One region of the Dryocola mayonis genome, then DNA from elsewhere that is predicted to be linked to it. Evidence: predicted binding sites of a transcription regulator. Region 1 holds the regulator's gene; each other region holds the start of a gene.

Evidence for each region. The regulator CRP, encoded in region 1, controls carbon source genes, mostly activating them, when cyclic AMP is high. The targets are predictions, from matches to a motif close to ATGTGANNNNNNTCACAT.
Region 2: the regulator CRP is predicted to act here: its motif matches at 3,723-3,740, upstream of serC (3-phosphoserine/phosphohydroxythreonine transaminase).
Region 3: the regulator CRP is predicted to act here: its motif matches at 6,163-6,180, upstream of garD (galactarate dehydratase).

What each region holds. Positions count from the first base shown of each region.
Region 1 covers NZ_CP150452.1:358,388-368,658, forward strand. The annotation lists gene tsgA (MFS transporter TsgA) at 1-749, opposite strand, end outside; gene ppiA (peptidylprolyl isomerase A) at 1,030-1,602, shown strand; gene WLO32_RS01595 (YhfG family protein) at 1,710-1,880, shown strand; gene WLO32_RS01600 (putative adenosine monophosphate-protein transferase Fic) at 1,870-2,472, shown strand; partial or broken gene pabA (aminodeoxychorismate synthase component 2) at 2,506-3,070, shown strand; gene argD (bifunctional acetylornithine/succinyldiaminopimelate transaminase) at 3,159-4,379, shown strand; gene WLO32_RS01615 (YccS/YhfK family putative transporter) at 4,424-6,514, opposite strand; gene crp (cAMP-activated global transcriptional regulator CRP) at 6,578-7,210, opposite strand; gene WLO32_RS01625 (OsmC family protein) at 7,526-7,930, shown strand; partial or broken gene WLO32_RS01630 (phosphoribulokinase) at 7,957-8,827, opposite strand; gene WLO32_RS01635 (YheU family protein) at 8,889-9,107, opposite strand; gene WLO32_RS01640 (hydrolase) at 9,109-10,125, opposite strand; gene WLO32_RS01645 (LysE family translocator) at 10,188-10,271, shown strand, end outside.
Region 2 covers NZ_CP150452.1:1,499,025-1,509,295, forward strand. The annotation lists partial or broken gene focA (formate transporter FocA) at 1-684, opposite strand, end outside; gene ycaO (30S ribosomal protein S12 methylthiotransferase accessory factor YcaO) at 1,084-2,847, opposite strand; gene WLO32_RS07275 (DUF421 domain-containing protein) at 2,985-3,677, shown strand; gene serC (3-phosphoserine/phosphohydroxythreonine transaminase) at 3,838-4,923, shown strand; gene aroA (3-phosphoshikimate 1-carboxyvinyltransferase) at 5,003-6,286, shown strand; gene cmk ((d)CMP kinase) at 6,479-7,159, shown strand; partial or broken gene rpsA (30S ribosomal protein S1) at 7,351-9,025, shown strand; gene ihfB (integration host factor subunit beta) at 9,116-9,403, shown strand; gene WLO32_RS07305 (ComEC family protein) at 9,609-10,271, shown strand, end outside.
Region 3 covers NZ_CP150452.1:3,707,924-3,718,194, forward strand. The annotation lists gene rpmA (50S ribosomal protein L27) at 1-222, opposite strand, end outside; gene rplU (50S ribosomal protein L21) at 241-552, opposite strand; partial or broken gene ispB (octaprenyl diphosphate synthase) at 814-1,786, shown strand; gene sfsB (DNA-binding transcriptional regulator SfsB) at 2,017-2,280, shown strand; RNA gene rnpB (RNase P RNA component class A) at 2,456-2,834, opposite strand; partial or broken gene garK (glycerate 2-kinase) at 2,877-4,023, opposite strand; gene garR (2-hydroxy-3-oxopropionate reductase) at 4,066-4,959, opposite strand; gene garL (2-dehydro-3-deoxyglucarate aldolase) at 4,992-5,762, opposite strand; gene garD (galactarate dehydratase) at 6,294-7,865, shown strand; gene WLO32_RS17970 (biofilm development regulator YmgB/AriR family protein) at 7,912-8,139, opposite strand; gene iraM (anti-adapter protein IraM) at 8,834-9,184, shown strand; gene rsmI (16S rRNA (cytidine(1402)-2'-O)-methyltransferase) at 9,271-10,137, opposite strand; gene WLO32_RS17985 (penicillin-binding protein activator) at 10,201-10,271, shown strand, end outside.

The DNA of each region.
Region 1 (10,271 bases):
TCGCTGACCAGCTTGCCCGCGTCGTTGATGTTCATGCCGAGGCTTTTCGCGTATTCAGGAACCCAGGAGATAAAGCCCAGCTGGCCGAGGATGTAGCACAGCGCCGCTACGGAGAGGAACAGCACGCCGATGCCCCATTTTTCTTTCGCCACCGGCTGTGCGTGCGTTTCCTTCGCATGTTTGCCCAGCGCCGGGAATTCACAGCCCAAAGTCAGCAGGAAGATGGCGACGTACACCAGGCCGATGCAGACATAGACCCAGTACCAGTTAATGCTGCGCGCCAGAAGAATCGCGGCGACCATCGGGAAAATCATCCCTGCCATGCTGAAGAAGGAGTCGGTAAACAGCAGGCGGGAACCGCGCTGACGGCCTTCATACATATGGGTGATGAGGAAAGTACCGATCGACATGGTAATGCCGCTGACCAGACCCAGAACGAACATCGAGGCGGAGAAGATAGTCAGGTTATGGCCCAGAATCAGGCCGGCTACCGCCAGTACCATCAGCAGGAAGCCAAAACGCAGCTGCGTTTTCAGCGGCACAATTTCCATCAGCCAGGCATTCAGGAAGATTGAAATCAGAATGCCAGCATTCAGGAAGGTAAAGGTGTTGCTCATGCTGGAGACGGGCAGCTGGAAATATTCTGCGATGTTTCCCATCACCATCCCGGTGACAATCACCAACGCGCCGGTCAGGGCGTAGGAGAAAAAGCTGATCCATAGCAGCTTGGTACGGTTGCTGTTAGTCATATCTTGCCTGTGAATAGAAGTGTAAAGCGCGTTGACAGCGCCGTGGGCGAGTGAATTTTAGCCGTGAACGTGATCGATTTAAACATTCAATGTAATTATGTTTAAAAATTACCATTCGTTTCATGAATCAGCTCACATATTTCAATCTGTAAAACAGATTCATTCGTGCAACTTATTGATTTATTGAAAAGTAAAAAACCGTAAAGGGCTGGCACCCGCCGCTGCTCCTCTTTACACTCTAGCCACTTGCTTCATTCACTGCCTTCGTAAGGAATTTCTGATGCTCAAATCGACTCTGGCGGCTGTTGCAGCTGTATTCGCCATCTCGGCTGTTTCCCCCCTTGCACTGGCGGCAAGCGGCGATCCTCACGTCCTGTTAACGACCTCTGCCGGTAATATTGAGCTGGAATTAAATAGCCAAAAAGCTCCCGTATCGGTGAAGAATTTCGTTGATTACGTCAACAGCGGCTTCTATAACAACACCACCTTTCATCGGGTCATTCCGGGCTTTATGGTGCAGGGCGGCGGCTTTACTGAAGATATGAATCAAAAGCAGCCGAACCCGCCGATTAAAAATGAAGCGGATAACGGCCTGCGCAATACCCGCGGCACCGTCGCCATGGCGCGTACCGCGGATAAAGACAGCGCCACCAGCCAGTTCTTTATTAACGTCGCGGACAACGCTTTCCTCGATCACGGCCAGCGCGATTTCGGTTATGCGGTGTTTGGTAAAGTTGTGAAAGGGATGGAAGTGGCCGACAAGATTTCTCAGGTTCAGTCCCACGACGTCGGTCCTTACCAGAATGTTCCGTCAAAACCGATAGTTATCCTCTCCGCAAAAGTCCTGCCTTAATTCCTTGCGCGCGGGTTGGTTTGACCCGCGCTCTGCCCGCTCCCCGGCAACTGTGCGCAATGCCGCTTATACTTGTGGCAAACCAGTGGCGAAATAAGGGAGGCGATATGGGCAAGAAACTCACCGAGAAGCAAAAATCCCGTCTGTGGCAGCAGCAGCGCAGCCGATCTTTCCAGGCCAGCAACCGGCTGGAAGGCCTGGAAGTACCGCTGATTACGCTTACGCGTGATGAAGCTCTGGCGCGCATCAGCGAACTGCGGGGTCACTATGAGCGATAAATTCGGCGAAGGGCGCGATCCCTATTTCTGGTCTGGTATTCACGTGCTGCGCAACCGGCTTGATATTCGTGAGGCCGAGCGGCTGAAAGAGGCCGAGCTTCAGCTGACCGCGCTACGGGCGGCAACCATCGAGCTTGGCCCGATGCGCATGGGCCTGCCGTGGCTGTGTTCTATCCATCAGCAGCTTTTCCAGGACGTGTACGACTGGGCGGGCGAGTTAAGAAAGGTCGATATCTATCAGGGCGATACCCGTTTCTGCCACTTCGAGTACATTGAAAACGAAGGCAACGATCTGATGCAGGAGCTGGAGGATGAACGCTACCTGAGCGACCTTGAGAAGCCGGAGTTTATCGAGCGCCTCGCGCATTACTATTGCGAAATAAACGTTCTGCATCCGTTCCGTATCGGCAGCGGCCGGGCGCAGCGCGTGTTCTTCGAGCAGCTGGCGATCCATGCGGGCTACATGCTCGACTGGAGCGAAGCCGAGCAGGATACGTGGCAAGCCGCGAACCAGGCGGGGGCGCTGGGCGATCTTAAGCCGCTCACGGCGATTTTTACTAAAGTGGTGAGCGAGGCGAGGGAAAGCGAATAGAATAGCGCGGTTCTTCTTTCTGCCGGAGCCGCCATGTTACTGCTTATCGACAATTACGATTCCTTCACCTGGAATCTGTATCAGTATTTTTGCGAGCTCGGCGCCGAAGTGGTGGTAAAGCGCAACGATGACATTACGCTTGCGCAAATCGCCGCTCTGGCGCCTGCAAAACTCGTGATCTCTCCGGGCCCCCTGCACGCCGACCGAGGCCGGCATCTCGCTTGCCGCCATTGCGCATTTTGCAGGACGGCTGCCGATCCTTGGGGTTTGCCTCGGCCATCAGGCCATTGCCCAGGCGTTTGGCGCTGCAATTATCCGCGCAGACCAGGTGATGCACGGCAAAACTTCTGTTATTTCCCACAACGACAGCGGCGTATTCAGCGGCCTGAATAATCCTCTTACCGTGACGCGTTACCACTCGCTGCTTATCGACCCCGCCACTTTGCCAGACGGTTTTGAGATCGCCGCCTGGACCGACAAAGGCGAAATCATGGGCATCCGCCACCGTACGCTGGATCTGGAAGGGGTGCAGTTCCACCCTGAAAGCATCCTCAGCGAGCAGGGCCATCAGCTGCTGGCCAATTTCCTGAATCGGTGATTTTTTATTGCCAGCTAATGATTTTTTATGCATATTTCGTGATTATATTTTCACGAATCTCTTCTGTATAAAACTGGATGGGGAATCAATGGCAACTGAACAATCAGCAATTAACCGCGCGACCTTTGATGAAGTTATTCTGCCGGTTTATGCACCAGCCGAGTTTATTCCGGTAAAGGGTAAGGGCAGCCGGGTATGGGATCAGCAGGGTAAAGAATACGTTGATTTTGCTGGGGGCATTGCGGTTACGGCGCTGGGCCACTGCCATCCGGCGCTGGTGGCGGCGCTGAAAACCCAGGGCGAAACGCTGTGGCACACCAGCAACGTCTTTACGAACGAACCCGCCCTGCGTCTGGGCCGTAAGCTGATTGAGGCAACTTTTGCCGAGCGCGTGCTGTTTATGAACTCAGGTACGGAAGCCAACGAAACTGCCTTTAAGCTTGCGCGCTACTACGCTTCTACCCGCCATAGCCCGTACAAATCCAAAATTATCGCCTTCCATAACGCTTTCCACGGCCGCTCGCTGTTTACCGTTTCGGTTGGCGGACAGCCGAAGTATTCCGACGGCTTCGGCCCGAAACCTGCCGATATTATCCACGTTCCGTTTAACGACCTGCACGCGGTAAAGGCCGTCATCGACGATCATACCTGCGCGATTGTCGTGGAGCCGATTCAGGGCGAGGGCGGCGTTACCGCCGCAACGCCTGAATTCCTGCAAGGGCTGCGCGAGCTGTGCGATGAGCACAACGCGCTGCTGGTGTTCGATGAAGTGCAGTGCGGCATGGGACGTATCGGCGAACTCTTCGCCTATATGCACTACGGCGTGACGCCGGACATCCTCACCAGCGCCAAAGCCCTCGGCGGCGGTTTCCCGGTAAGCGTGATGCTGACGACCCAGGAAATTGCTTCCGCCTTCCACGTCGGCGCCCATGGTTCAACCTACGGCGGCAATCCGCTGGCCTGCGCCGTAGCCGGCGCCGCATTCGATATTATCAACACGCCGGAAGTGCTAAGAGGCGTTGCGCAAAAACGTCAGCTGTTCGTGAAGCATCTGCGGCAGATCGATGAGCAGTTCAATCTGTTCAGCGATATTCGCGGCATGGGGCTGCTGATCGGCACAGAGCTGAAGCCGGAGTATAAGGGCCGCGCCCGTGAATTCCTGTACGCCGCCGCTGATGAAGGGGTGATGGTGCTGAATGCCGGCCCGGACGTGATGCGCTTCGCGCCATCGTTGATTGTGGATGACGCGGACATCGAAGAGGGCATGCGGCGCTTTGCGAAAGCCGTCGGCAAGATCGCCAAGGCTTAGCCGGGCCATAAAGCCTGCGTCATGCGGCGTTTAGCGGATGGCTTTTACCCTCCCTGCGGCCGCCGCAGGCTGCTGTTTAGCCAGATCCCATGATGCGGGCGCTGACGCCATGCCACTGAAGAAATGGTGTGCATGGTGTTAAGATGCCCCAGCACCCGCTGTAAATGCTGCTCCATGGTGCTTAACGGCCCGGTGGGCAGCGCTTCTGCATCCAGAATAACCGCGTCTTTCGTCTCCCCGGGCCCGTCATATTCAAGCCGCTGCTGGCATCTTTGCAGGGCGATTTCGCACGCCTGCAGGTAACGCTGCGCCAGCTCCGGCGTGAGCATATTGTGTTCGCGGGCAAGGGTCGTCATCGCGTTGACATGCTCAACGATAAACTGGCTGTGCGTTACCCACAGCTTCATATCTTCCAGATAATTCGAGTTAAAGCCCGGCTCCTGCATCGCCTGGTTTAAGGAGTTAAACAGCGCGTTGTGGGCCTGGTTGACCCGCATGCGCTGCCAGGCCAGCGGCGTGGGCCTGGGATCGCTGCTTAAAATCAAACGGATGGCTTCCTGATCGGTTTCCAGCGCGTCGTGGGCGTTCTGACGCAGCAGGCCGCTTTGCCACTGTGGCCACAGCCAGACCATGCCGCCAAAGGCGATCAGGCAGCCGAGCAGGGTATCTATCAGGCGGGGCACAATGTATTGCTCGGCGCTTAGGGTGATCAGCTGCAGGGTATAAACGGCGGTAACGGTAAAGCCAATGGTCGCCCAGCCGTAGCTTTTGCGGATAAAGAGATAGCTTACCAGCGTGATAATAAGCATCGCGGTGAGCGCAATATACTGCGGAAAGTGGAAGTGCAGGGCGATGCCCGCGATGGCAAGGCCGGCCATGGTGCCGGCCGAACGGTGCAGAATACGCACCCTCGTCGCGCCGTAGCCGTTTTGCGTCACGAACATAACGGTCATCAGGATCCAGTAGGGCTTGGGCAAATGCAAAGAGGCGCCGAGCAGGCTGGCCACGGTCAGCATGACGCCGAGCCTCGCTGAGTTACGCAGCGCGGCGGATTTAAATGACAGGTAGCTTTTAAGGGCGGCCCACAGCGGCAGACGACGCTGGCGGTCCTCCATCAGGTCGCGAACATATAAAGGACGCTGGGTTCGCAGCACGCGCGCGATGCGGCTGAAGTGATAGTGGCAGAACTGCCCGACCGGGTTGTCCGGGTTCTGACGGGCAATTTTTTCCAGCGCTTCGATTTGTTTATCCATCACAAACCGCTTCGGGTAGCGGTGATAAAGGATATCGTCGGCCAGCACGCGTAAACGCGCCGCGATAGTCTGCGCGTTCCAGCGTATCACCGCCTCGGCGTGGCTTTGCTCGACGAGCTTTTGCACCTCTTCCGGCTGATGCAGGCTAACGGAGATGTGCTCCTGTAAATCGAGCGCCACCTGGAAGGCGCGCAGCAGGCGCTTGTAGCCGTTCTGCTGATTCGCCGCCAGCATGTGCAGCTGCTGGTAACAAACGGTGATCAGATCGACGGCTTTTTGCTGGCGGGCCAGCAAAGGCGGCAGCGCTTTTTCAGGATCCGTGTGCTGGGTCAGCAGGCCGTACTTGGCCTCGCAATAGTCCGCAAGCTGGCGGTAGAGCAGGCTTAAGGATTCACGAAGCGGCTGTTCGCGCCACATCCAGAACCAGAACCAGTTGAACGCTCCGTACCAGACGGTGCCGCAAACATAAAGCAGCATCGGTTTCCAGATGGGCATATTCCCGGCCATGCTGAGGGTAAAAATAGCGGCGATGAGCGAGGCGGGCAGCAGGCGGGCGTGGAGCGCGCTGATTTCGGCGGTGACACCCAGCAGCAGCGCCATACCCAGAAGAATGACCGGAAGCGGCACGGGCGTGTACAGCAGCATCAGCTGCATCAGCAGACTGCTGATGGCGAACAGGCCGCCGCCGATGATTAACCGCTTGAAGAAGCGTTTATGAGGCGTATCCAGACCGGCAATATTGCAGCACGCGGGCACTAACGAGAACATCAGCCCGGCCTGCAGATTGCCCAGAATCAGGCCTACCGCCACGGGAAGACACAGCACCAGCGTTTGTCGCAGTGCGTAGTTAACTTCGGGATGGTAGATCAGTCGACGCCACATATCAGAAGTGTAGAGACAAAAATGGCGTGTTACCGAAGCGACACGCCATTTTGTGAACAGGAATTAACGAGTGCCGTAAACGACGATCGTTTTACCGTGAGCGGAAATCAGGTTTTGATCTTCCAGCATTTTCAGGATGCGGCCTACGGTTTCGCGGGAGCAACCGACGATCTGACCGATTTCCTGGCGGGTGATTTTAATCTGCATGCCGTCCGGGTGGGTCATAGCGTCCGGCTGTTTTGCCAGGTTCAGCAGCGTCTGAGCGATGCGGCCGGTAACGTCGAGGAAGGCGAGGTTGCCTACTTTTTCTGACGTGACCTGCAGGCGACGCGCCATCTGGGAAGACAGACGCATCAGGATGTCCGGATTAACCTGGATAAGCTGACGGAACTTTTTATAGGAAATTTCGGCCACTTCGCATGCGGTTTTCGCACGAACCCAGGCGCTGCGCTCCTGGCCTTCTTCAAACAGGCCTAATTCACCGATAAAATCGCCCTGGTTCAGGTAGGAGAGGATCATTTCCTTACCCTCTTCATCCTTAATCAGCACTGCCACGGAGCCTTTGACGATGTAGTACAGCGTCTCTGCTTTTTCACCCTGGTGAATCAGCGTGCTCTTTGATGGATACTTATGAATGTGGCAATGGGACAAGAACCATTCGAGTGTCGGGTCTGTTTGCGGTTTGCCAAGCACCATGCGCGGTTATCCTCTGTTATAAACTGGCTACCAAAGACAGGATGCAAAACCTCCTGCCCGGCGTTGCAATCGTTAGAATATTTCCCACTCGGGGGAAATGGCCTGCAAGTCAATCTTGCCGCCTGTAATTAGTGATGTCCTCTGCAGACATTTATCACGTCAATGTATCAAATGTTGCATCCGGATTGTTTTAGCATAGCTTTTGACAAGTGTCTCCTATTGTCTCGTTTCAGCATGATGCAGGTCGCCTTCCGTTGCCAGTTTTACCGCATCCGCGTACTCTGAAAGGAAATTTCTTCAACAGGAGTAAGCAACATGCAGGCACGAGTTAAATGGGTTGAGGGGTTAACTTTCCTGGGCGAATCGGCTTCGGGCCACCAGATCCTGATGGACGGCAATTCAGGCGATAAGGCGCCCAGTCCGATGGAGATGGTACTGATGTCGGTCGGCGGCTGCAGCGCCATCGACGTGGTGTCCATTTTGCAAAAAGGCCGCCACGACGTGAAGGATTGCGAAGTGAAGCTGACGTCCGAGCGCCGTGAAGAAGCCCCGCGCCTGTTCACGCACATTAATCTGCATTTCATCGTGACCGGCAAAGACCTGAAGGACAACGCCGTGTCCCGCGCGGTGGATCTCTCCGCTGAGAAATACTGTTCGGTAGCGCTGATGCTTGAGAAAGCCGCAAACATCACGCACAGCTATGAAGTGATCGAAGCTTAACGCGCTTCAGGGCGGCGGGCGCCGCCCTAAACGACCTTTCTGCCTTCCGCCAGCCGTTGCACCAGCGGCGTCATGATAAGCTCCATCGCCAGCCCCATTTTCCCGCCGGGCACCACCAACGTATTGATGTGGGAAATGAAAGATCCCTGCAGCATGGCCAACAGATATGGGAAATCAATGTCATCCAGCCCGCGGAAGTGAATAACCACGAAGCTTTCGTCCAGCGACGGAATGCCGCGCGCCGCAAAGGGGTTAGACGTATCTACCGTTGGCACGCGCTGGAAGTTGATATGGGTGCGCGAGAACTGCGGGGTGATGTAGTTGATGTAGTCATCCATCGATCTGACGACCGAGTCCATCACCGCTTCCCGGGAATGGGCCGCGTTCGCTGGTGTCGCGCACCAGCTTTTGGATCCACTCAAGGTTAACGATGGGCACCACGCCTACCAAAAGGTCGACGTGGTTCGCCACGTCGTGCTGCGGGGTGACTACGCCGCCGTGCAGCCCTTCGTAAAAGAGGACGTCCGTCGGCTCTGGCAAAGGCTGCCACGGCGTAAAGGTTCCCGGCACCTGGTTCCAGGGCACGGCTTCATCATACGTATGGAGATATTTACGGGATTTGCCCTGGCCGCTGCGCCCGTATTCAGCAAAGGTCTGCTCAAGCAGGCTGAAATCGTTGGCCTCAGGGCCGAAATAGCTGATGTGGCGGCCAAGGTCGCGCGCTTTGCGGATAGCCAAATCCATTTCCGGACGGGTATAACGGTGGAAGCTGTCCCCTTCGACCTCCGCGGCGCGCAGGTTCAGCTGCTGAAAAATCTTGCGAAAGGCAAGGCTTGTGGTGGTGGTTCCCGCACCGCTGGATCCCGTGACGGCGATAACCGGATGTTTGGCTGACATAGGGCAACAACTCCATGGATTGTAAGAATTATGCAGTACAGACCGCGCCCCATGACAAGGGTCAGCCGCGGAACTGCCCGCGCGGCATAATATTCACCGTTTCATGAAGCTCTGACCAGACCAAAACCGCTTCGCCGCTTTGCAGCTGTCGTTTCACATCGGCGACCTTCTGCGACAGCGAGCGTTCCTGTTCACCATAATCCGTACCCTCGCGTAACACAAAGGATTCGATAAGATTGTCGAGCGTTTCCGCGTCGAGATCCTGCCAGGGAATAATCATCTTAGTGGTCCAGATATCTCGTCAGCCAGTCGGGGATGCGCTGCTCAAGCCACATTTCCGGTTTACGCAGCGTGCCGCCGACAAAGCCGACGTGTCCGCCATGACTGGTGAGTTGATATTCAATATTTGTGGGTAACGATGCCTTATCAGGAATGACATGGTGATCCATAAAGGGATCGTCTTTAGCATGGATAATGAGCGTGGGTTTAGCAATATCCGGCAGCAAAGGCATGGCGCTGCACCGGCGGTAGTAGTCCAGCGCGTCGGCAAAGCCGTGGATTTTCGAGGTAATCAGATCGTCAAAATCGCGGATGCGGCGCACGCCTTTCAGCTGTCTTAAATCGACAGGAAGCGTGCCGGGATAACTTCTGAGTTTCCGCGCGGCGTTCTTTTTAAGCAGGTTTAACAGGTAGCGCTGATAGAAACGCGAGAAACCCTGTTCCATATGGTAGCAGCACTGCTCAAGCATCAGCGGGGCCGAGACCACAACGCCCGCTTTTAAAGTACAGTCCACGCCCTGTTTCGCCATCAGGCAGGCCAGCATGTTGCCGCCGAGGGAGAAGCCGACCGCCGCCGTGGGCGCATCGCCATAGCGCTGGTTCAGCCAGTTAAGGAAAAAGGTGCCGTCCTCGGTTTCGCCGGAATGGTAGATGCGCTGCATGCGGTTGGGCACGCCGCTGCAGCCGCGGAAGTGCATAACCACGCCCAGCCAGCCGCGATTTTTAGCCGCTTCAATCAGGCCGTGAGCATAGGGGCTGTGCAGGCTGCCCTCCAGACCATGGAAAACCACCAGGCGCGGTTTATCGACGGCCGCAGCCGGATCTTCGCTCCAGGCGAGATCGACGAAATCTCCATCCGGCATATCGAGACGCTGCCAGTGGGGTTTAAATTTGACACGACGACGGATCACGCGCGGCAGCATAGTTTGCAGGTGGGGGTTGCTCAATCCGCGCATTGGACGGAAATCCTGGCCGTCATCATGATTAAAATTCAATTCTGCAGGGCTTGTCTGATCCATATCACACTGTTAGTTTCATTTTGTTTGCTAATTATTACCTTTGGGTGTGGAGCACCCACGTTATGGAAACGCTTTTCTTTTCAATGCTTGGTTTTCTTTGGGTCGCAGCTATCACCCCGGGTCCTAATAATACGTTACTTACCTCT
Region 2 (10,271 bases), 1.1 Mb from region 1:
GTTGCGAAATGACGTACCACGATACCCATAGGGATCATAAACATGTTCGCGATACTGTGCTCGAAGCCGCAGGCCACAAACATGGCGACCGGGAGGATCATAGCAAACATCTTGTCCATCAGGCTGCGGCCGGAGTAGCTCATCCACACGGCCAGACAGACCATTAGGTTTGCCAGGATACCGAGGCACACGGCTTCGATGAATGTGTGATGCATTTTGTGGTCAGCGGTCTGCAGCACGTTCAGGCCCCAGGCGCCGTTAGCCGTCATATACATGCCTGAGAGCCAAATCAGCAGCACAAAGAGAAGCGCGCCGATCAGGTTACCAACATAGACGTTAATCCAGTTGCGCGCTAACTGTCCCCAGGTGATGCGACCGCTCGCTTTCGCGACCACAATCAGCACCGTAGAGGTGAACAGGTCGGCCCCCGCAGACTACGCAAAGTATCAAACCTAAAGAGAAGCAGGTTCCGCCAATCAGCTTCGCGATACCAAACGGAATGGTGGCGGTACCGGTCGTGGCGGTAATGTAAAAGACAAAGGCAATCGAGATAAACATGCCCGCGGTGATCGCTAAATAAAACGTCGTTAGCGGATGTTTCGTTGCTTTATAGACACCAGCATCTTCGGCAACTTTTGCCATAGCTTGTGGAAGTAATAGATCAAAAGGGTTGTCAGCTTTCACACTAACTCTCTCTTATTTATTCGGCGAGGAGATACTAACAAAGCATTATAGAGTAAAAATTGATGTGGATCATATCTCGCCAAGCTTATAGACCTGAAAAAAGTAGGTGAACACCTTTTTTTCAGCGTAACGTATTGATTATCCCAATAAAAATAAATTTTAAATATTATACAGTAATTTGAATCTCGCTGGCCGCTCTCCTTTTCAAAGTTAATTAAAACGGAGTAATTCAAAATAATGGCAACATTATTTGCATTTTACTCTTTAAATATTTCACCCGTATTTAACCGACTGGCTACATAACAAGTTAATTTGATTACAATAAAAAAAAGGGGCAATAAAATTGCCCCTTAATATAGCTCAAGCCGCGCTATTTGCGCATCTACCAGAGTATGTCAGTTAGTTAACTTCCCAGAAGCGGGCTTTCGCGCGTTGTAATTTTTCGTAAGCGCGCAACAAGGCCTGGTGCGCCGGGAAAGCTTTAAGATCGTCGTCGACGGCCTGCAGGCCATAGAAGGCTGCCTCGCCGCTGAGCGCGGCGCTTGCCGCCTCTACGGTTTCTGCGCCATACATACGGACAAAGGCGTTCAGATACTGCAGCGGCTCGCGCTCTTCTTCCATCGCCAGCAGCAGTAAGGTTTGCAGGCAGCGGTAGTAGTTGGCGCGTTCAGGGCTGAAGATCGAGGCGTTGAACTCCATGGTCCATTCTGTCCAGATCAGCGCCTGCTCGGTATCGCCGCCGGCCAGCGCCAGCATAGCTTTCAGCTCGCCGATGCGCAGCGTATACCAGCCGTTGTCTTTACCGGTCGCAAGGCCAAGCAGCTCGCGCACGCGGGTAAAATCATCGTGGCCTTCTTCATCCAGCTGAGAAATCAGATCCAGGTAATCCTGCTTTTCCCACTCGCTGCCCGGCAGAGCAAGAATGGTTTCGCGCAGGTGATAGCCCATATTGTTGTTGGCCAACAGCAGGTCTTCCGCCGGATAAATATCGGACATGCCCGGCACGATAATGCGGCAGGCATAAACGTCCAGATGCTGGTAGTCCGCGATATAGACCTCCTGGTCTTCCGCATGGAAGATGGCCATCAGCGTGGCGAACTCTTCTTCCGTGGTGCCCGCGAAGCTCCAGTCCACGAACGGATAGTCCGCATCCTGTTTGAACATGTCCCAGGAAATCAGGCCGCTTGAGTCAATGAAGTGGGTTTCGAGGTTGGCGTGCTCCGCCACTTCTTCATCATCAAAGGTAGGCGGGGTAAAGACGTCGAGATCTTTCAGACCGCGGCCCTGCAGCAGCTCGGTCACCGTACGTTCCAGCGCCACGCCGAAGTCAGGATGCGCGCCGAAGGAGGCAAAGCAGGTGCCGTTGGCCGGGTTAAACAGCACAACGCAGATAACCGGGTATTTGCCGCCCAAAGAGCCGTCGTAGGCAAAGATCGGGAAGCCTTCCGCTTCGAGAGTCTTAATAGACTCCACCACGCCAGGATAGCGCGCCAGCACTTCCTGCGGGATCTCCGGCAGGCTGATGGACTCGGCGATAATGCGGTTTTTGATATGGCGCTCAAAAACTTCAGACAGGCCCTGTACGCGCGCTTCGTTAGCGGTGTTACCAGCCGACATGCCGTTGGAGACATACAGGTTGCCGATAATGTTCATCGGAATATAGACGGTTTGCAGATCGGACTGACGGGTAAACGGCAGGGCGCAGATGCCGCGCTCTTCGTTGCCCGACTGCAGGTCGATCAGCATGCCGGCGGTCAGCTCGTTTTCCGGATCGTAAAAGGCGCGCAGGCGATCGTCGAGAATGCCCGCCGGCAGCTGTTCATCTTCCGGGATCGGGAACCACTTCTCATTCGGGTAATGCACAAACGGGCCGTTAGCGATGGTTTTACCCAGCCAGAAATCCGCGAAGAAATAGTTGGTGGACAGACGTTCAAAATATTCGCCAAGCGCCGAGGCCAGCGCGGCTTTTTTGGTGGCGCCTTTGCCGTTGGTAAAGCACAGCGCGCTGTCTTTATCACGAATGTGGACCGACCAAACGTTAGGGACCGGATTAAGCCAGGAAGCTTCTTCAATGTTAAAGCCGAGGTCGGTGAGCTGCTGCTGGAAGCGGGCGATGGAATCTTCCAGGGCGGCGTCTTTGCCGGGGATAAAGGTTTGAGTCATGAGTGTTCACTTAAGTAGTACGCAAAGCGCGCAATGATACGGGTTTTAGCAGGCTGACGCTATCGCCAGCGCTGATAGGCGGAACTAGCATAACAGGCTATGATTAGAGCCAGTAACTAACTGTTATGGCGAGATAAATGAAGACCTTTGATCTACAACGTATGGCGTTTAACGACGTCCCCCCTGACTTTTTATTAGAAGTCGCCGTTCGCAGCCTCTATACCTTTATCCTGGTTTTCCTGTTTTTGAAAATTACCGGGCGCCGCGGCGTGCGCCAGATGTCGCTTTTTGAAGTGCTCATTATTTTGACCTTAGGCTCGGCCGCGGGCGACGTGGCTTTTTACCATGACGTGCCGATGCTGCCCGTATTCGTGGTGTTTATCACCCTCGCATGCCTGTATCGGCTGGTGATGTGGCTGATGAACCACAGCGAGAAGCTGGAAAGGCTGTTTGAAGGCAAGGCCAAGGTCATTATTGAAGACGGAGAGTTCGCCTGGGAGAAAATGCAGGCCCAGAACATGACCGAGTTCGAGTTTTTCATGGAGCTGCGGCTGCACAGCGTTGAGCACCTCGGGCAGGTGCGGCTGGCCATTCTGGAGACCAACGGCCAGATAAGCGTCTATTTTTATCCCGATCATCTCGTCAGGCCGGGGTTATCTATTCTTCCTGAGCCCTGTAATGAGCGCTTTATAAAAATGCCCGAGGACGGCGACTACGCCTGCATTCGCTGCAGCGAGGTGATGAAATTTAACGCCGGCGACGCATTGGCCTGTCCGCGCTGCAAAAATCGTTTCTGGGTGAAAGCCTGTACCGCAAAGCGGGTGACGTGACGGAAATAAATAGGGTGTTTTACAGGCCGGCTGGTGGATTGTTTTGTGTGATTTTGCGCACATTCCTCCGCCATGCCGGATTAACCATTGCAGCCCCCGCAAGTGAATGATAAAACCGATAACGTGATAAAACTTATTGCTCTAAGCGTGGTGAGGGGAAATGACTCAGGTATACAATTTTAGTTCCGGCCCGGCGATGCTGCCGGCTGACGTGCTTCGTCGCGCACAGCTTGAACTGTGCAACTGGAACGGGCTAGGCACCTCCGTGATGGAGATAAGCCATCGTAGTAAAGAGTTTATTCAGGTGGCCGTCGAGGCCGAACAAGATTTTCGCGATCTGCTGCAAATCCCCTCGAACTACAAAGTATTGTTCTGCCATGGCGGCGGCCGTGGCCAGTTCGCCGGTATCCCTTTAAACCTGCTGGGCGATAAAAAAACCGCGGATTACGTCGACGGCGGCTACTGGGCCAACAGCGCGGTAAAAGAAGCCTGGAAATACCTTACGCCAAACGTGTTTGACGCCAAAGTAACCGTAGACGGCCTGCGCGCCATTAAGCCGATGAGCGAGTGGCAGGTTTCCGATGACAGCGCTTATCTGCACTATTGCCCGAATGAAACCATCGACGGCATCGCTATCCATGAAACGCCTGATTTCGGCGATACGGTCGTCACCGCCGATTTCTCTTCGACTATTCTGTCGCAGCCGCTGGACGTCAGCCGCTTCGGCGTGATTTACGCAGGCGCCCAGAAAAATATCGGCCCGGCGGGCCTGACGCTGGTTATCGTGCGTGAAGACCTGCTTGGCAAAGCGCATAAATCCTGCCCTTCGATTATCGATTACACCGTGCTTAACGATAACGATTCCATGTTCAACACGCCGCCGACCTTCGCCTGGTATCTTTCCGGGCTGGTGTTTAAGTGGCTGAAAGAGCAAGGCGGCGTGGCCGCGATGGACAAAATCAACCAGGTGAAGGCACAACTGCTCTACGGCGTGATTGATAACAGCGACTTCTACCGTAACGACGTTGCCCCGGCTAACCGCTCCCGCATGAACATTCCGTTCCAGCTGGCCGACAGCAGCCTGGATAAGCTTTTCCTTGAAGAGTCCTTCGCCGCCGGTCTGCATGCCCTGAAAGGCCACCGTGTGGTGGGGGGAATGCGCGCATCTATTTATAACGCCATGCCGCTCGAAGGCGTTAAAGCGCTCACCGACTTTATGGTTAGCTTCGAACGCCGCCACGGTTAATCCGTCGCGCGCTGTCATTCTCCCCGCGGGCAGGCTCGCGGGGTTTCTTTTCTGTTAGATTTGAGAGTACCTCCCCATGCTGGAATCCCTGACGTTACAACCCATCGCGCTCGTTGACGGCACCGTTAATCTTCCCGGTTCAAAAAGCGTCTCTAACCGCGCTCTGCTGCTTGCCGCGCTGGCAAAAGGCAAGACCGAACTGACCAACCTGCTCGATAGCGATGATGTTCGTCACATGCTTACGGCGCTGAAAGCTCTGGGCGTCGGCTATACGCTTTCAGAAGATCGTACTCGTTGCGAAGTGACCGGCGTGGGCGGCCCGCTTGCGGCAAACGGCGAGCTGGAGCTTTTCCTCGGTAATGCGGGCACGGCAATGCGTCCGCTGGCGGCGGCCCTGTGCCTTGGCGGCAACAATATCGTCCTGACGGGCGAACCGCGCATGAAAGAGCGTCCTATCGGCCATCTGGTTGATGCCCTGCGTCAGGGCGGCGCACAAATTGATTATCTGGAGCAGGAAAACTATCCGCCGCTGCGCTTACGCGGCGGTTTCACCGGCGGTAAGGTGGCGGTAGACGGCAGCGTTTCAAGCCAGTTCCTGACCGCGCTTCTGATGACGGCGCCGCTGGCGGCGAACGACACGGAAATCACCATCAAAGGCGAACTAGTGTCTAAGCCCTATATCGACATCACCCTGCATCTGATGAAAACCTTCGGCGTTGATGTCGAAAACCGCGGCTACCGCAGCTTTGTGATTCGCGGCGGCCAGCAGTATCAGTCCCCAGGCGCATATCTGGTCGAAGGCGACGCATCTTCCGCATCTTACTTCCTTGCTGCGGGCGCCATTAAAGGCGGCACGGTAAAAGTGACCGGCATCGGGCGCAACAGCGTGCAGGGCGATATTCGTTTTGCTGACGTGCTGGAAAAGATGGGCGCGAAAATCACCTGGGGCGATGATTTCATCTCCTGTGAGCGCGGCGAACTTAACGCTATCGATATGGATATGAACCATATTCCCGATGCGGCGATGACCATCGCCACGGCCGCGCTTTTCGCCAAAGGCACAACCACGCTGCGCAATATTTATAACTGGCGGGTAAAAGAGACGGATCGTCTGTCAGCGATGGCCACCGAGTTACGTAAAGTCGGCGCCGAAGTGGAAGAGGGCGAGGATTACATTACCGTCACGCCGCCTGCGAAGCTGCAGCTTGCAGAAATCGGTACCTATAACGATCACCGCATGGCGATGTGTTTTTCTCTTGTCGCGCTGTCCGATACGCCGGTCACCATTCTTGATCCTAAATGCACGGCGAAAACCTTCCCGGACTATTTCGACCGGCTTGCACGCATCAGCACGCTGGCTTAATTCTCCTCTAACCGCATCATTTGATGCGGTTTTCTTATCTGCCTACGTTTCCTTACAGCGAAGTTGCGCAATTCTTCTACACTCAGCGTGATTCCCCATGATATTTAGCAGGAAAGATAACGGTCCGGCTGGTTGGGGCGTATAATACGCGGCGTTCATTCAGGCCCGCGACCCCGCGAGAAGGAGAAAAAGATGACGGCATCCGCCCCGGTAATAACAATTGATGGACCAAGCGGTGCAGGCAAAGGCACGCTGTGTAAGGCGATGGCGGAAGCCTTGCGGTGGCATCTGCTGGACTCCGGCGCCATCTATCGCGTGCTGGCTCTGGCCGCTTTGCACCATCAGGTAGACGTTGCCTCCGAGGAGGCGCTGGTTCCTTTAGCGGCTCACCTTGATGTGCGCTTTGTTGCCGCCAACGGCGACCTGGAAGTCATTCTGGAAGGCGAGGACGTAAGCGGCGAAATTCGTACGCAGGAGGTCGCTAATGCCGCCTCACAGATAGCCGCGTTTCCTCGCGTGCGCGAAGCTTTGCTGCGCCGCCAGCGCGCGTTCCGTGAAGCGCCCGGCCTTATCGCCGACGGCCGCGATATGGGCACGGTGGTTTTCCCCGACGCGCCGGTAAAAATATTCCTCGATGCTTCATCTGAAGAGCGGGCGCACAGGCGCATGCTACAGTTGCAGGAAAAGGGCTTTAGTGTTAACTTTGAACGCCTTTTGGCCGAAATAAAAGAGCGCGACGATCGCGATCGTAATCGGCCCGTAGCGCCGTTAGTGCCCGCTGCAGATGCTTTGGTGCTGGATTCAACCAGCATGTCTATAGACGAAGTCATCGAGCGCGCCCTGGCCTATGCGCGGGAAGTGCTGGCAGCGTAAGCCGCCCCGCGATAAGAATTTTGTCAATATTGTCATGACATTGCCATGGCGATATCCCTACAGATCGGGTAAAATTTGCCCCCTGTAATCTAACCCTGTCGGCAAGGAGCCAATGGCGGGGTATGTTAAACAACCCCATTCGGCGGGACGCTAAATGGACGTTAAACTAAAGAACCTTGAAGATTAACAACATGACTGAATCTTTCGCTCAACTTTTTGAAGAATCCCTGAAAACAATCGAAACCCGTCCGGGTTCCATCGTTCGTGGCGTTGTTGTTGCTATCGACAAAGACGTAGTACTGGTTGACGCCGGTCTGAAATCTGAGTCTGCCATTCCGGCTGAGCAATTCAAAAACGCTGCTGGCGAACTGGAAATCCAGGTTGGCGACGAAGTTGACGTTGCTCTGGACGCAGTTGAAGATGGCTTCGGCGAAACCCTGCTGTCCCGTGAAAAAGCTAAGCGTCACGAAGCCTGGATCACGCTGGAAAAAGCTTACGAAGAAGCTGAGACTGTGGTCGGTGTTATCAACGGCAAAGTTAAAGGTGGCTTCACTGTTGAGCTGAACGGTATTCGCGCGTTCCTGCCAGGTTCCCTGGTCGACGTTCGTCCGGTTCGCGACACTCTGCACCTCGAAGGCAAAGAGCTTGAGTTCAAAGTAATCAAGCTTGACCAGAAACGTAACAACGTTGTTGTTTCACGCCGTGCTGTTATCGAATCTGAAAACAGCGCAGAACGCGATCAGCTGCTGGAAAACCTGCAGGAAGGCATGGAAGTTAAAGGTATCGTTAAGAACCTCACTGACTACGGTGCATTCGTTGATCTGGGCGGCGTTGACGGGCCTGCTGCACATCACTGACATGGCATGGAAACGCGTTAAGCATCCAAGCGAAATCGTGAACGTTGGCGACGAAATCACTGTTAAAGTGCTGAAGTTCGACCGCGAGCGTACCCGTGTTTCCCTGGGCCTGAAACAGCTGGGCGAAGATCCATGGGTAGCTATCGCTAAGCGTTACCCGGAAGGGACTCGTCTGACTGGCCGCGTGACCAACCTGACCGACTACGGCTGCTTCGTTGAAATCGAAGAAGGCGTTGAAGGCCTGGTGCACGTTTCCGAAATGGACTGGACCAACAAAAACATCCACCCATCCAAAGTTGTTAACGTTGGTGACGTAGTGGAAGTGATGGTTCTGGATATCGACGAAGAACGTCGTCGTATCTCCCTGGGCCTGAAACAGTGCAAAAACAACCCATGGCAGCAGTTCGCTGAGACCCACAACAAAGGCGACCGCGTTGAAGGTAAAATCAAGTCTATCACTGACTTCGGTATCTTCATCGGCCTGGACGGCGGCATCGACGGCCTGGTTCACCTGTCTGACATCTCCTGGAACGTTGCAGGCGAAGAAGCAGTGCGTGAATACAAAAAAGGCGACGAAATCGCAGCTGTGGTTCTGCAGGTTGACGCAGAGCGCGAGCGTATCTCCCTGGGTGTTAAACAACTCGCAGAAGATCCGTTCAACAACTACGTTGCGCTGAACAAGAAAGGTACTATCGTTACTGGTAAAGTAACGGCAGTTGACGCGAAAGGTGCTACAGTTGAATTAGCAGACGGCGTAGAAGGCTACCTGCGTGCTTCTGAAGCTTCCCGTGACCGCGTTGAAGATGCAACTCTGGTTCTGAACGTTGGCGACGATGTTGAAGCTAAATTCACCGGCGTCGATCGTAAAAACCGTGTTGTAAGCCTGTCTGTTCGTGCTAAAGACGAAGCTGACGAGAAAGATGCAATTGCGACTGTTAACAACAAACAGGAAGAAGGCAACTTCTCTAACGCAATGGCTGAAGCATTCAAAGCAGCTAAAGGCGAGTAATCGTCCGAGCGCTAAATCAGGGCGGCTACGGCCGCCCTTGTTCGATTGATAGCTGTAAGCTAATTTTCCTGAAAGGAAACCGGAGGAAACATGACCAAGTCAGAATTAATAGAAAGACTTGCAACCCAGCAATCTCATATTCCCGCTAAGGCTGTGGAAGACGCCGTAAAAGAGATGCTGGAGCATATGGCCTCTACGCTTGCCCTTGGCGAGCGCATTGAAATCCGGGGTTTCGGCAGCTTCTCATTACACTATCGCGCTCCTCGCACCGGACGTAACCCTAAAACCGGCGATAAAGTGGATCTGGAAGGTAAATACGTTCCGCACTTTAAACCGGGCAAAGAGCTACGTGACCGCGCCAATATTTACGGCAATTAAGTCTTCGGATTTAACCGTTAAAAACGGCACCTGCGGGTGCCGTTTTTTTTATGCCTGCGGCCCAGGCGTTTCGGCTTTGCTCGCATATATCCTGAAAAATTAACTTCCTTCCTGAAAAGCTTCGGAACCCCTCCCGCAGATTTATCTAACGCCAGCTGACGCTGAATCTCTGATGCCCCACACTGCCCCGAACAAGGAGGCTGCTGTGGTTTCTCTACCAGGGTTGTGCCTTAGCGCCGTAGCCGGCATGTTACCGCTGCTATGGCTGGCAAAAATTCCCGAACTCTCGACCATTGTATTACTGCTGGCGGCTGCGCTATGCCTTGCGGTTTTCAGATTGCGGGCGCTGCGTTATCCGGCGATCGCTGTAATCTGCTGCTGCTGGGGTTTGTTGTCGGCCAAAGAAAGCCTGATGCCCTTTGAACGCTGGATACAAAAACCAGTCACGGCCCGGGTTGTTATCACCGGTACCGACGGCGCGCAGAATCATGAGCTACAGCTTGTGCGGAAAGATAAACACTATCTCTTTCCGCCGCCGGGCGTGGTGCTCAGAGGCGTTTATCTGCCCGAGCCCGCCTGCGCGGGCCAAAAATGGCTGATGACGCTGCGTTTGCGGCCGGTCCACGGGCAGCTAAACGAGGGGGGATTTGATAGCCAGCGCTACGCGCTGGCACAGCATTTGCCGCTGCGCGGACGGCTGGTTAAAGCGCAGCGGCTGAGTGAAGGATGCTCGCTGCGCGCCCGATGGATAAATGCGGTCAGTGACGCAACCTCATCATTAACCTGGCAGGGGATCATTCTTGCCCTGGGATTTGGCGAGCGCACGGTAATGAGCGCAGAAGTAAAAAATATTCTGCGCCATACCGGT
Region 3 (10,271 bases), 920 kb from region 1:
CGGGCCTTTAACTTCGAACTTAACTTTACCGTCAGTCAAAGCGAACAGAGTGTGATCTTTGCCGCAACCTACGTTGCTGCCAGCGTGGAATTTAGTACCACGTTGACGAACGATAATGCTGCCTGCCAGAACTGCTTCACCGCCGAAACGTTTTACGCCCAGACGTTTAGCTTCCGAATCGCGACCGTTACGAGTTGAGCCGCCAGCCTTTTTATGTGCCATTTAATCTGCTCCTCTGTCTTAAGCGCTGATGCCAGTGATTTTCACATCAGTGAACCACTGACGATGACCTTGCTGCTTACGGTAGTGTTTACGACGACGAAACTTAACAATCTTAATTTTCTCGCCACGACCATGAGCAACAACTTCAGCCTTGATTACGCCGCCATCAACGAAAGGAACGCCGATTTTGATTTCTTCGCCATTAGCGATCATCAGAACTTCTGCGAACTCAACAGACTCGCCAGTTGCGATGTCCAGCTTTTCCAGGCGAACGGTCTGACCTTCGCTTACTCGGTGTTGTTTACCACCACTTTGGAAAACCGCGTACATATAAAACTCCGCTTTCCGCACACACCTTACATTGGTTTCAGGTGGCGCTATAAATATTCACAATAGGGCGCGAATATTACGCAAACACGGAGCATTTGACAAGCCCGATTGTGCATACGCGTAGAAAAAAAACGCAACCTCACAGACAACGTTTATCTGCCTCGTTTTTTCAGTACAATCTGTACTACATTATCACTCCTCTACCTTCACGTTATTCCATAACAACACGTGGTAAACAGGACTGTAAGCCAGACTTTTGCGATGAATTTAGAAAAAATTAACGAGTTAACCGCGCAAGATATGGCGGGTGTCAACGCGGTCATCCTTGAACAGTTAAATTCGGATGTCCAACTGATCAACCAGTTAGGCTATTACATCGTGAGCGGCGGCGGCAAACGCATACGCCCGATGATCGCAGTGCTTGCCGCACGTGCCCTCGGTTACCAGGGCAAGGCTCACATCAGCATTGCTGCGCTGATCGAGTTTATTCACACCGCCACGCTGCTGCACGACGATGTGGTCGATGAATCGGATATGCGTCGCGGCAAAGCCACGGCTAACGCGGCCTTTGGCAACGCGGCGAGCGTGCTGGTAGGCGATTTCATCTACACCCGCGCCTTCCAGATGATGACGCAGCTGGGGTCGTTGAAGGTGCTCGAAGTGATGTCAGAAGCGGTGAATGTCATCGCGGAAGGGGAAGTTCTGCAGCTGATGAACTGTAACGACCCGGACATCACCGAAGAAAGCTATATGCGCGTTATATACAGCAAAACCGCGCGCCTGTTCGAAGCCGCGTCCCAGTGCTCGGGCATTTTAGCCGATGCCACCGCGGAGCAGGAGCAGGCTTTACAGGATTATGGCCGCTATCTGGGCACCGCTTTCCAGCTGATCGATGATTTACTGGACTACAGCGCCGACGGCCAAACGCTGGGTAAAAATGTGGGGGACGACCTTAACGAAGGCAAACCGACGCTTCCTTTACTGCATGCGATGCGCAACGGCACGCCGGAGCAGACCCGGATGATTCGCGAAGCCATCGAGCAGGGAAATGGCCGCCATCTGTTACAGCCCGTGCTGGATGCCATGGCCCGCCTGCGGTTCGCTGGAGTGGACCCGCCTGCGCGCCGAGCAAGAAGCGGATAAGGCTATCGCCGCCCTGGGCGCGTTGCCGGAAAGCGAGCACAAAGAAGCTTTAATCGCCCTGGCGCATATGGCCGTTCAGCGCGATCGCTAACTATCCTGCGCGCCGGCTGCTGGCGCGCAAAGTTTCCAGTAAATCTCTACAACGCCTTTCTCTCCCTCCCGTTCTGCAACGCTTGCCCGCCCATTTTCATACGGTTTTGTGTTTTAAAACACAGAATTGAGCGTTGTTATTTTTTATTGGAAATTATTAAACTATTTTATGCTATAAATTCCAGATACAAGAAAACGCACCAGGAAATGAGTTAATCACAGGGAGGAAAAATGAATAACAAACAGGCGGACTGGCATCCTGCCGATATCATTGCAGGCCTGCGCAAACGGGGAACGTCCCTTGCGGCTGAGTCGCGCAAGGCAGGACTAAATTCGGCCACCCTGGCCAATGCGTTAACCCGCCCCTGGCCGAAAGGTGAGCAGATCATTGCCCGGGCGCTGGAAACCCAGCCCTGGATAATCTGGCCTTCGCGCTATTTTGATCCGGTGACGAATGAATTTATCGACCGTTCTTTGCTGATACGTAAAAAGTAACCTGAACCGTTTTTCACGCTGGTGCAAAAAGCAAAAACCCCGCCGAAGCGGGGTTTTATAAGAAGTTGAAGCTGACCGTTAAGCCGCTTTCTTTCATGAAGAGCGTCGTGGACAGTCATTCATCCTGCCCGGGCCCTGATAAGCAAAAACCCCGCCGAAGCGGGGTTTTGTAAGAAGTTGAAGCTGACCGTTAAGCCGGGTTCTGTCGTGGACAGTCATTCATCTAGGCCAGCAATCGCTCACTGGCTCAAGCAGCCTACCCGGGTTCAGTACGGGCCGTACCTTATGAACCCCTATTTGGCCTTGCTCCGGGTGGAGTTTACCGTGCCGCGAACTGTTACCAGACGCGCGGTGCGCTCTTACCGCACCCTTTCACCCTTACCTGATCCCGCTTGCGCGGGCCATCGGCGGTTTGCTCTCTGTTGCACTGGTCGTAGGCTTGCGCCTCCCAGGCGTTACCTGGCACCCTGCCCTATGGAGCCCGGACTTTCCTCCCCTCCGCCCGTCTCCCCCGAAGAGGACGACGACGAAGCGGCGACTGCCTGGTCAGCTTCGGCGCGAAGTATAGAGGGTTTGCGCCCCCATGTCACGCTGACTTAACCTCTGGTTCGCATGCCGATAGCGACCGTCGCGGCGATATCACGCGAGGCGCGGTAGATATTCTCAAAAGCGTCTTTCAGGGCCTCCTCCAGCGTCCCGATGCTGTTCAGCACGCTGAATACCGCGTCAATGCCGTGCTGATGCACAACCGCGGCATCGCGGGACAGCGAGCCGGCGATGCCAATGACCGGCTTGCGGTATTTCTTCGCGACTGTCGCAACGCCGGTGGGGACTTTGCCACGAATGCTTTGGCTGTCTATGCGCCCTTCGCCGGTGACCACCAGCCAGCAGTCGTGGATATGCTCCTCCAGGTTCAGGGCCTCGGTGACTATCTCAACGCCGCTGCGTAAATCAGCCCCGAGAAACGCCATTAAGGCTGCGCCCATGCCGCCTGCGGCGCCCGCGCCCGGCGCATTTTTCACCTCTACACGCAGATATTTTTTTATCATCTGCGCAAAATGCACCAGATTACGATCCAGCTCGACAATCATGCTTTCGTCGGCGCCTTTTTGCGGCCCAAAAATTCGGGATGCGCCATTATCGCCCGTCAGGGGATTGGTTACGTCGCATGCCACGTTAATTACGCAGCTTGCCAGACGCTTATCCAGCCCGGAAATATCAATGCTGTTCAGGGTGAGCAGGCCCACCGCCGCCCGGGCCGACCTCTGTGCCGTTCGCATCGGTTAGTTTTGCGCCCAGCGCCTGCATCATTCCCGCTCCGCCGTCGTTAGTCGCGCTGCCGCCGATGCCGATAATGATACTGCGCGCGCCTTTATCCAGAGCGCGTAAAATCAGCTCCCCGGTGCCGCGCGAAGTGGTAATAAGCGGGTTGCGTTTCTCCGCGGGTACGAGTACGAGTCCGCTGGCTTGCGCCATCTCGATAAAAGCTGTTTTACCGTCGCCGGACATGCCCCAGCATGCCGATACGGGCTCGCCCAGCGGGCCGGTGACGGTCGTGACGAATTTAGCTCCCCGCGTTGCGCTAACCATGGCATCGACGGTGCCTTCGCCGCCGTCCGCAACCGGGACCGCTATATAGTGGGCGTCAGGAAATATTTCACGAAATCCCTTTTCGATAGCCTGCGCCACTTCAACGGCTGAGAGGCTTTCTTTATAAGAGTCGGGTGCGATAACGATTTTCATAGTAATCCATGCCTGATTCAGCCTGAGAAAACAGGGCGCCTCTTAACGCTTCGCGACCTCAACCTTCGCCAGTTTTTCGTAGTAGCATGCGATGGCGCTGTGGTCGTCGTTACCCTGGCCGTCCGCGCGCAGCGCCTGCATCATCTCCATAACGGCTGCGGTCAGCGGCAGCTGGGCGCCTACGCCGTGAGAAGTATCCAGCGCATTCGCGAGGTCTTTAATATGCAGATCGATACGGAAGCCGGGCCTGAAGTTACGATCCATCACCATCGGCGCTTTCGTCTCCAGAACGGTGCTGCCCGCAAGGCCGCCGCGAATCGCCTGGAATACCAGCTCGGGATTGACGCCGGCTTTGGTTGCCAGCACCAACGCTTCGGACATGGCGGCGATATTCAGCGCGACAATCACCTGATTCGCCAGCTTGGTTACGTTGCCCGCGCCGATATCACCGGTATGGACGACAGAACCCGCCATCGCTTTAAGCAAAGCGTAATATTTATCGAACAGCGCCCGATCGCCGCCGACCATGACTGACAGCGTACCGTCAATGGCTTTGGGCTCGCCGCCGCTTACCGGCGCGTCGAGCATCGCGATACCTTTGGCTTTCAACGCTTCGCTGATTTCACGGCTCGCCAGCGGCGCAATGGAGCTCATGTCGATAAATACGGTGCCCGGCTTCGCGCCCTCAATAATGCCGTTTTCGCCCAGCGCAACTTCTTTCACGTGCGGAGAGTCAGGCAGCATGGTGATTATCACTCCGCACTGCCCGGCAATATCTTTTGGCGTGGCGGCGGTTTCCGCGCCGGCGGCCATCAAATCAGCAACCGCCTGCGCGTTATGGTCGGCAACCACCAGCGGGTAACCGGCTTTGATAAGGTTTTTGCTCATTGGCCGCCCCATAATGCCAAGGCCAATAAATCCAACTTTCAGCGTCATAGCTTTACTCTCTCGTTATGTATGAACGGACTTTATTTTTTAAACTGGTCGCATAGCTTCTGGGTCGCGGAGCGGAAAATGCCTAAATCGCTGCCGACGGCGACAAACGTTGCCCCCCATTCCAGATAGCGGCGCGCGTCGGCCTCGACCGGCGCCAGGATTCCCGCCGGCTTGCCGAACGCCTTCGCCCGCGCAAAAATGTACTGGATAGCGCTTTGTACTTCCGGATGAGAAGGATTGCCGAGGTGTCCCAGCGCGGCGGACAGATCTCCTGGGCCGACAAAGATACCGTCTACGCCATCGGTTGCCGCAATGGCGTCCAGGTTATCAACGCCTTGCTGGCTTTCAATCTGCACCAGCACGGCGATGTGCTGATTTACCTGCTTAAAGTAGTCAACCACGGTGCCGTAGCCGTTGCTACGGTGCGAAACCGACACGCCGCGAATGCCCTCAGGCGGGTAACGGGTGGAAGCGACCGCTAAAGCAGCCTCTTCCTGAGTTTCCACGAACGGGATAAGGAAGTTATAGAAGCCGATATCCAGCAGGCGTTTGATCGTTACCGGATCGTTAGCCGGCGCGCGAACGACCGGGGCGCTATGGCTGTTGGACAGCGCCATCAGCTGCGGAATAAACGTAGTGATATCGTTTGGCGCGTGTTCGCCGTCCAGCACGATCCAGTCAAAGCCGGCAAGGCCCAGCACTTCGGTGCTGACAGGGTTAGCCAGCGCCGACCAGCAGCCAATCTGTATCTGGTGGGCCGCCAGGGCGGCTTTGAATTTATTTGGAAAGACATCGTTATTCATAATGTTTTACCTTAATTTTTTCTGTAGCCTGCATCCGCTATCATCCGCCGATAATTAATAATTTATCAGCGTCATCAATGCTGGTAATAAAAATGCGGCGCGTCCAGCAGGGTTAATCATCATCGTCATTAAGCCAATTGATAATATTCAATTTGAGCTGCGATGGCCTTTTTAAACCGGCGTACGCTCGGTATATTCTGTCTTAATATCGCTTCCAGATAATTAATCTGTTGTTGAAGGCACGCAGCGTAGTATAGCCAGCGCAGGCTGCGGCGGCATCAGGCAATTGCACAATAGCAGGGCTTCAGCAGACGATTATTCTGAGCATTGGTACATGATCATGGGGCGTGTTGCACATATTTTTATATTGCTCTGCCGAGCGGAAAGGCGTGACGACATTAAGTGATCTGAATCACATCCTTATATATATCGGCCTGCCATTATTTATGCAGCAAGCCATTCCTGCGAGCTCAATTACTTTATGTTCGCCACTGATAAATAAGTAGCGGTATATCCGGAGAAGAGTGAATAATGTCAGATAGTGAAAATAGCCAGCCGGCGCCGGCGGCCTTTTATATCAAAGTGCATAAAAATGACAACGTCGCTATTATCGTCAACGACAATGGTTTGAAAGCCGGCGCCCGGTTTGCCGATGGGCTGACGTTGATTGAGCATATTCCGCAGGGCCATAAGGTCGCGCTGGTTGATATTCCCGTCCGGGGTGAAATCATTCGCTACGGAGAAGTGATTGGCTATGCGGTCCGTGACATCCCGCAGGGCAGCTGGATTGACGAGTCTCTGGTCGAGCTGCCGGAAGCGCCGCCTTTGCATACTCTGCCGCTGGCCACCCGGGTTCCGCAACCCCTGCCGCCGCTGGAAGGCTATACCTTTGAAGGCTACCGCAACGCGGACGGCAGCGTGGGCACCAAAAACCTGCTCGGCATCACCACCAGCGTTCACTGCGTGGCGGGCGTGGTGGACTATGTGATTAAGATTATCGAGCGCGACCTGCTGCCCCGCTACCCGAACGTGGATGGCGTCGTCGGCCTGAACCATCTGTACGGCTGCGGCGTTGCCATCAACGCCCCGGCGGCGGTCATTCCCATCCGCACCATCCATAATATCGCCCTGAACCCGAACTTTGGCGGCGAAGTGATGATTATTGGCCTGGGCTGCGAAAAGCTCCAGCCGGAACGCCTGCTTGCAGGCGGCGAAGATGTGCAGGCAATCCAGGTGAGTGAGGCGAGCATCGTTCGTTTACAGGATGAACATCATGTCGGCTTCAAATCCATGGTGGACGATATTCTCGCCGTCGCCGAGCGTCATCTGGCGAAGCTTAATCAGCGCCAGCGCGAAACCTGTCCGGCCTCTGAGCTGGTGGTCGGCATGCAGTGCGGCGGAAGCGACGCATTTTCTGGCGTGACGGCAAACCCGGCGGTCGGCTATGCCTCCGACCTGCTGGTGCGCTGCGGCGCAACGGTGATGTTTTCTGAGGTAACGGAAGTACGCGACGCCATCCACCTGTTAACCCCGCGCGCTGTCAACGAAGAGGTAGGCAGGCGCCTGCTCGAAGAAATGGCCTGGTACGACAACTATCTCGACATGGGGAAAACCGACCGCAGCGCCAATCCATCGCCGGGAAATAAAAAAGGCGGGCTGGCAAACGTGGTGGAAAAAGCCCTCGGCTCCATTGCTAAATCCGGCCAGAGCGCAATAGTGGAAGTGCTTTCACCGGGCCTGCGCCCCACCAAACGCGGGCTTATCTACGCGGCCACCCCGGCGAGCGATTTCGTCTGCGGTACGCAGCAGGTAGCGTCCGGCATTACCCTGCAGGTCTTCACCACCGGGCGCGGCACGCCATACGGCCTGCTGGCCGTCCCGGTGATTAAAATGGCCACCCGCACCGCGCTGGCAAACCGCTGGCATGACCTGATGGACATTAACGCAGGCACCATCGCTACCGGCGACGCGACCATTGAAGACGTAGGCTGGGAGCTGTTTAAACTTATCCTGGAGGTGGCGAGCGGCCGCCGGAAAACCTTTTCGGATCGATGGGGATTGCACAACGCCCTGGCGGTTTTCAACCCGGCTCCGGTCACCTGATTTTTCTTCGCCGGGCCCGCTTAAAAAAGGCGAGCCTGGCGCCCCGTTACCCGATCTCACCCTGGGTGCGATAGATGACATACTCCAGCAGCTGGCGGTAGGTATCGGTGGTCAGAACATCCTGCTCCTGCTCAAGACGATGAATAAGCGTGGCAATGACGTCTTTATTCGACAGAGGCTTGCCCGACATCAGAATCTCAAGCGCAACGCTACCTAACCGCTGAGGCGCATCCGTTGTCCACAGCCCCGTCACCTTCATAAATTCCTCAGGCATTTTTCAAGTCTCCATTTGTCAGCAATAAGGGTTTTTCTGGTTAACTTCTGGACGTTGCTGGCGTCATGGCCCACCAGCTCAGAAGGCGATGACAAAAAAATAGTTCACCCGCCTTAACTTTCAAGCAACCGCCCGCTTTTTTATTATCGACGCTGGCTAACACATAAATAAAATTTATAAAAAAAAGGATAATTATCCTCTTTTTTACTCACAATTTAGTATCCGGCCCTTACTACCTGCTATGTAAAGTTCGGTAATTTCCCCGCGGGCTTTCCAACCTGTTTATAGTATTAATCTAAAATCCCCATAAGAAATCATTAACATCTTTTATGAATAATACTGAAAATTTAATTCAGATTGAGAAACTTCCTGGCGAAAAAAAATCGATCAAAAAGCAAACAAATCAAATTTGTTAATAGAAAACATCCTGATGAAAAATAAGAATTTTATTAAACTAAATCAAAAAAGTGATCCTTTTCAATGGCTTAAATTAAGATGCCAGGCTAATATTCATATATTGAATGATTGTTAACAAAACATTGGGAAAAAGAATCCCTGAACAAGCTTATATCACAGCTCATCACAATAGATCAGAACGGCTAATATCTGTCACAAGCTGGCGGGAGGCCAGGCGACGGCCTGGAGAGATGCACAGGCAGGATTTAACATTAACAGGAGCTTCAGGAGACCAGCAATGAAATGGAAAGTCATTGACTCATTGGTTAGCCCTTCTACAGGGACAGTATTTTCATGCGTCATTTCAGCGCGTAATTTAAAGCTGGTGCTGTGGTATGAGGCCACGCTGTTTTTAAAAGCCGGAGACGAATTAACCACCAGCGACCTGGGCTTTTTTATTAATGGCAGGAAAAATGAAATCGCGCTCTGCAATGTGAGCGCATTTAATGCACAACTGTGGAAAACCATGCGCGAGAAATCAGAATGCCCCGGCAATGGGATCGACCATCCGCAAACCTGTACCAACCCCGCGCCTTGTAAAATAAAAACCTGCCCCTTCGGTCTGAACAAAGCTTCGGAGCCGGTTTAAATACGCAACGCTTCGCTAAAAACACAGCGGCAGGGATAAAAAGAGCGCCCGGCGCTCAGGCCAGGCTGCAAAGCTACGCGGAAACCTTATTTCGCAGCTTTTTCAAGAGCATATTTATACAGCGCATTCTTTTTCACGCCGTGAATTTCGGCAGCAAGCGCAGCGGCTTTTTTCAGCGGCAGTTCTGCCTGCAGCAGCGCGAGGGTGCGCAACGCATCGGCGGGCAGCGCATCGTCGCTTTGCGCTTTAAAACCTTCAACGATCAGCACCATCTCGCCTTTTCGACGGTTCTCGTCCTCTTTAACCCATGCCGCCAGCTCTGCGATTGGCGCGCCGTGAATTGATTCCCACGTTTTGGTCAGCTCCCGCGCCAGCACCACGTAGCGGGATTCACCGAGCACCGCACAAATATCGTCTAAACTGTCGAGTAAACGGTGGGTGGACTCATAGAAAATCAGCGTGCGCGGCTCTTGCTCAAGGGCTTTTAGCGCATCGCGCCGACCTTTGGATTTCGCCGGCAGAAAACCTTCATAACAGAAGCGGTCCGAGGGCAGTCCGGCCGCGCTTAACGCCGCAATGGCAGCGCACGGGCCGGGCAGAGGCACCACGCGGATCCCGGCCTCGCGGCAGGTACGCACCAGGTGATAACCGGGATCGTTAATCAGCGGCGTACCGGCATCAGAAACCAGAGCAATACTTTGCCCTTCCTGCAGCTTCGCCAGTAACGATTCTGATTTTTGTTGCTCATTATGATCGTGCAATGCGAACAGGCGCGCATTAATGCCAAAATGCTGCAGCAATAAACCGGTATGACGAGTATCTTCGGCAGCAATCAGGTCAACGCTTTGCAACACGGATAACGCCCGCTGTGTGATATCGCCGAGGTTACCGATAGGGGTCGGAACGATGTAGAGCGTGCTGGCAGAAATCGCCGCCGTTTCGAGTTGTTTCATTGTTTCATCCGTATTGCCGATTTAATATTGAACACTTAAGAAGAAAAATTCACTGGATACAGCATGCTACCGTCTAAATTTATTCATTCTAAAGCCGGGCGCTGTCTGCCTGTCGTGCTTGCAGCCCTGATCTT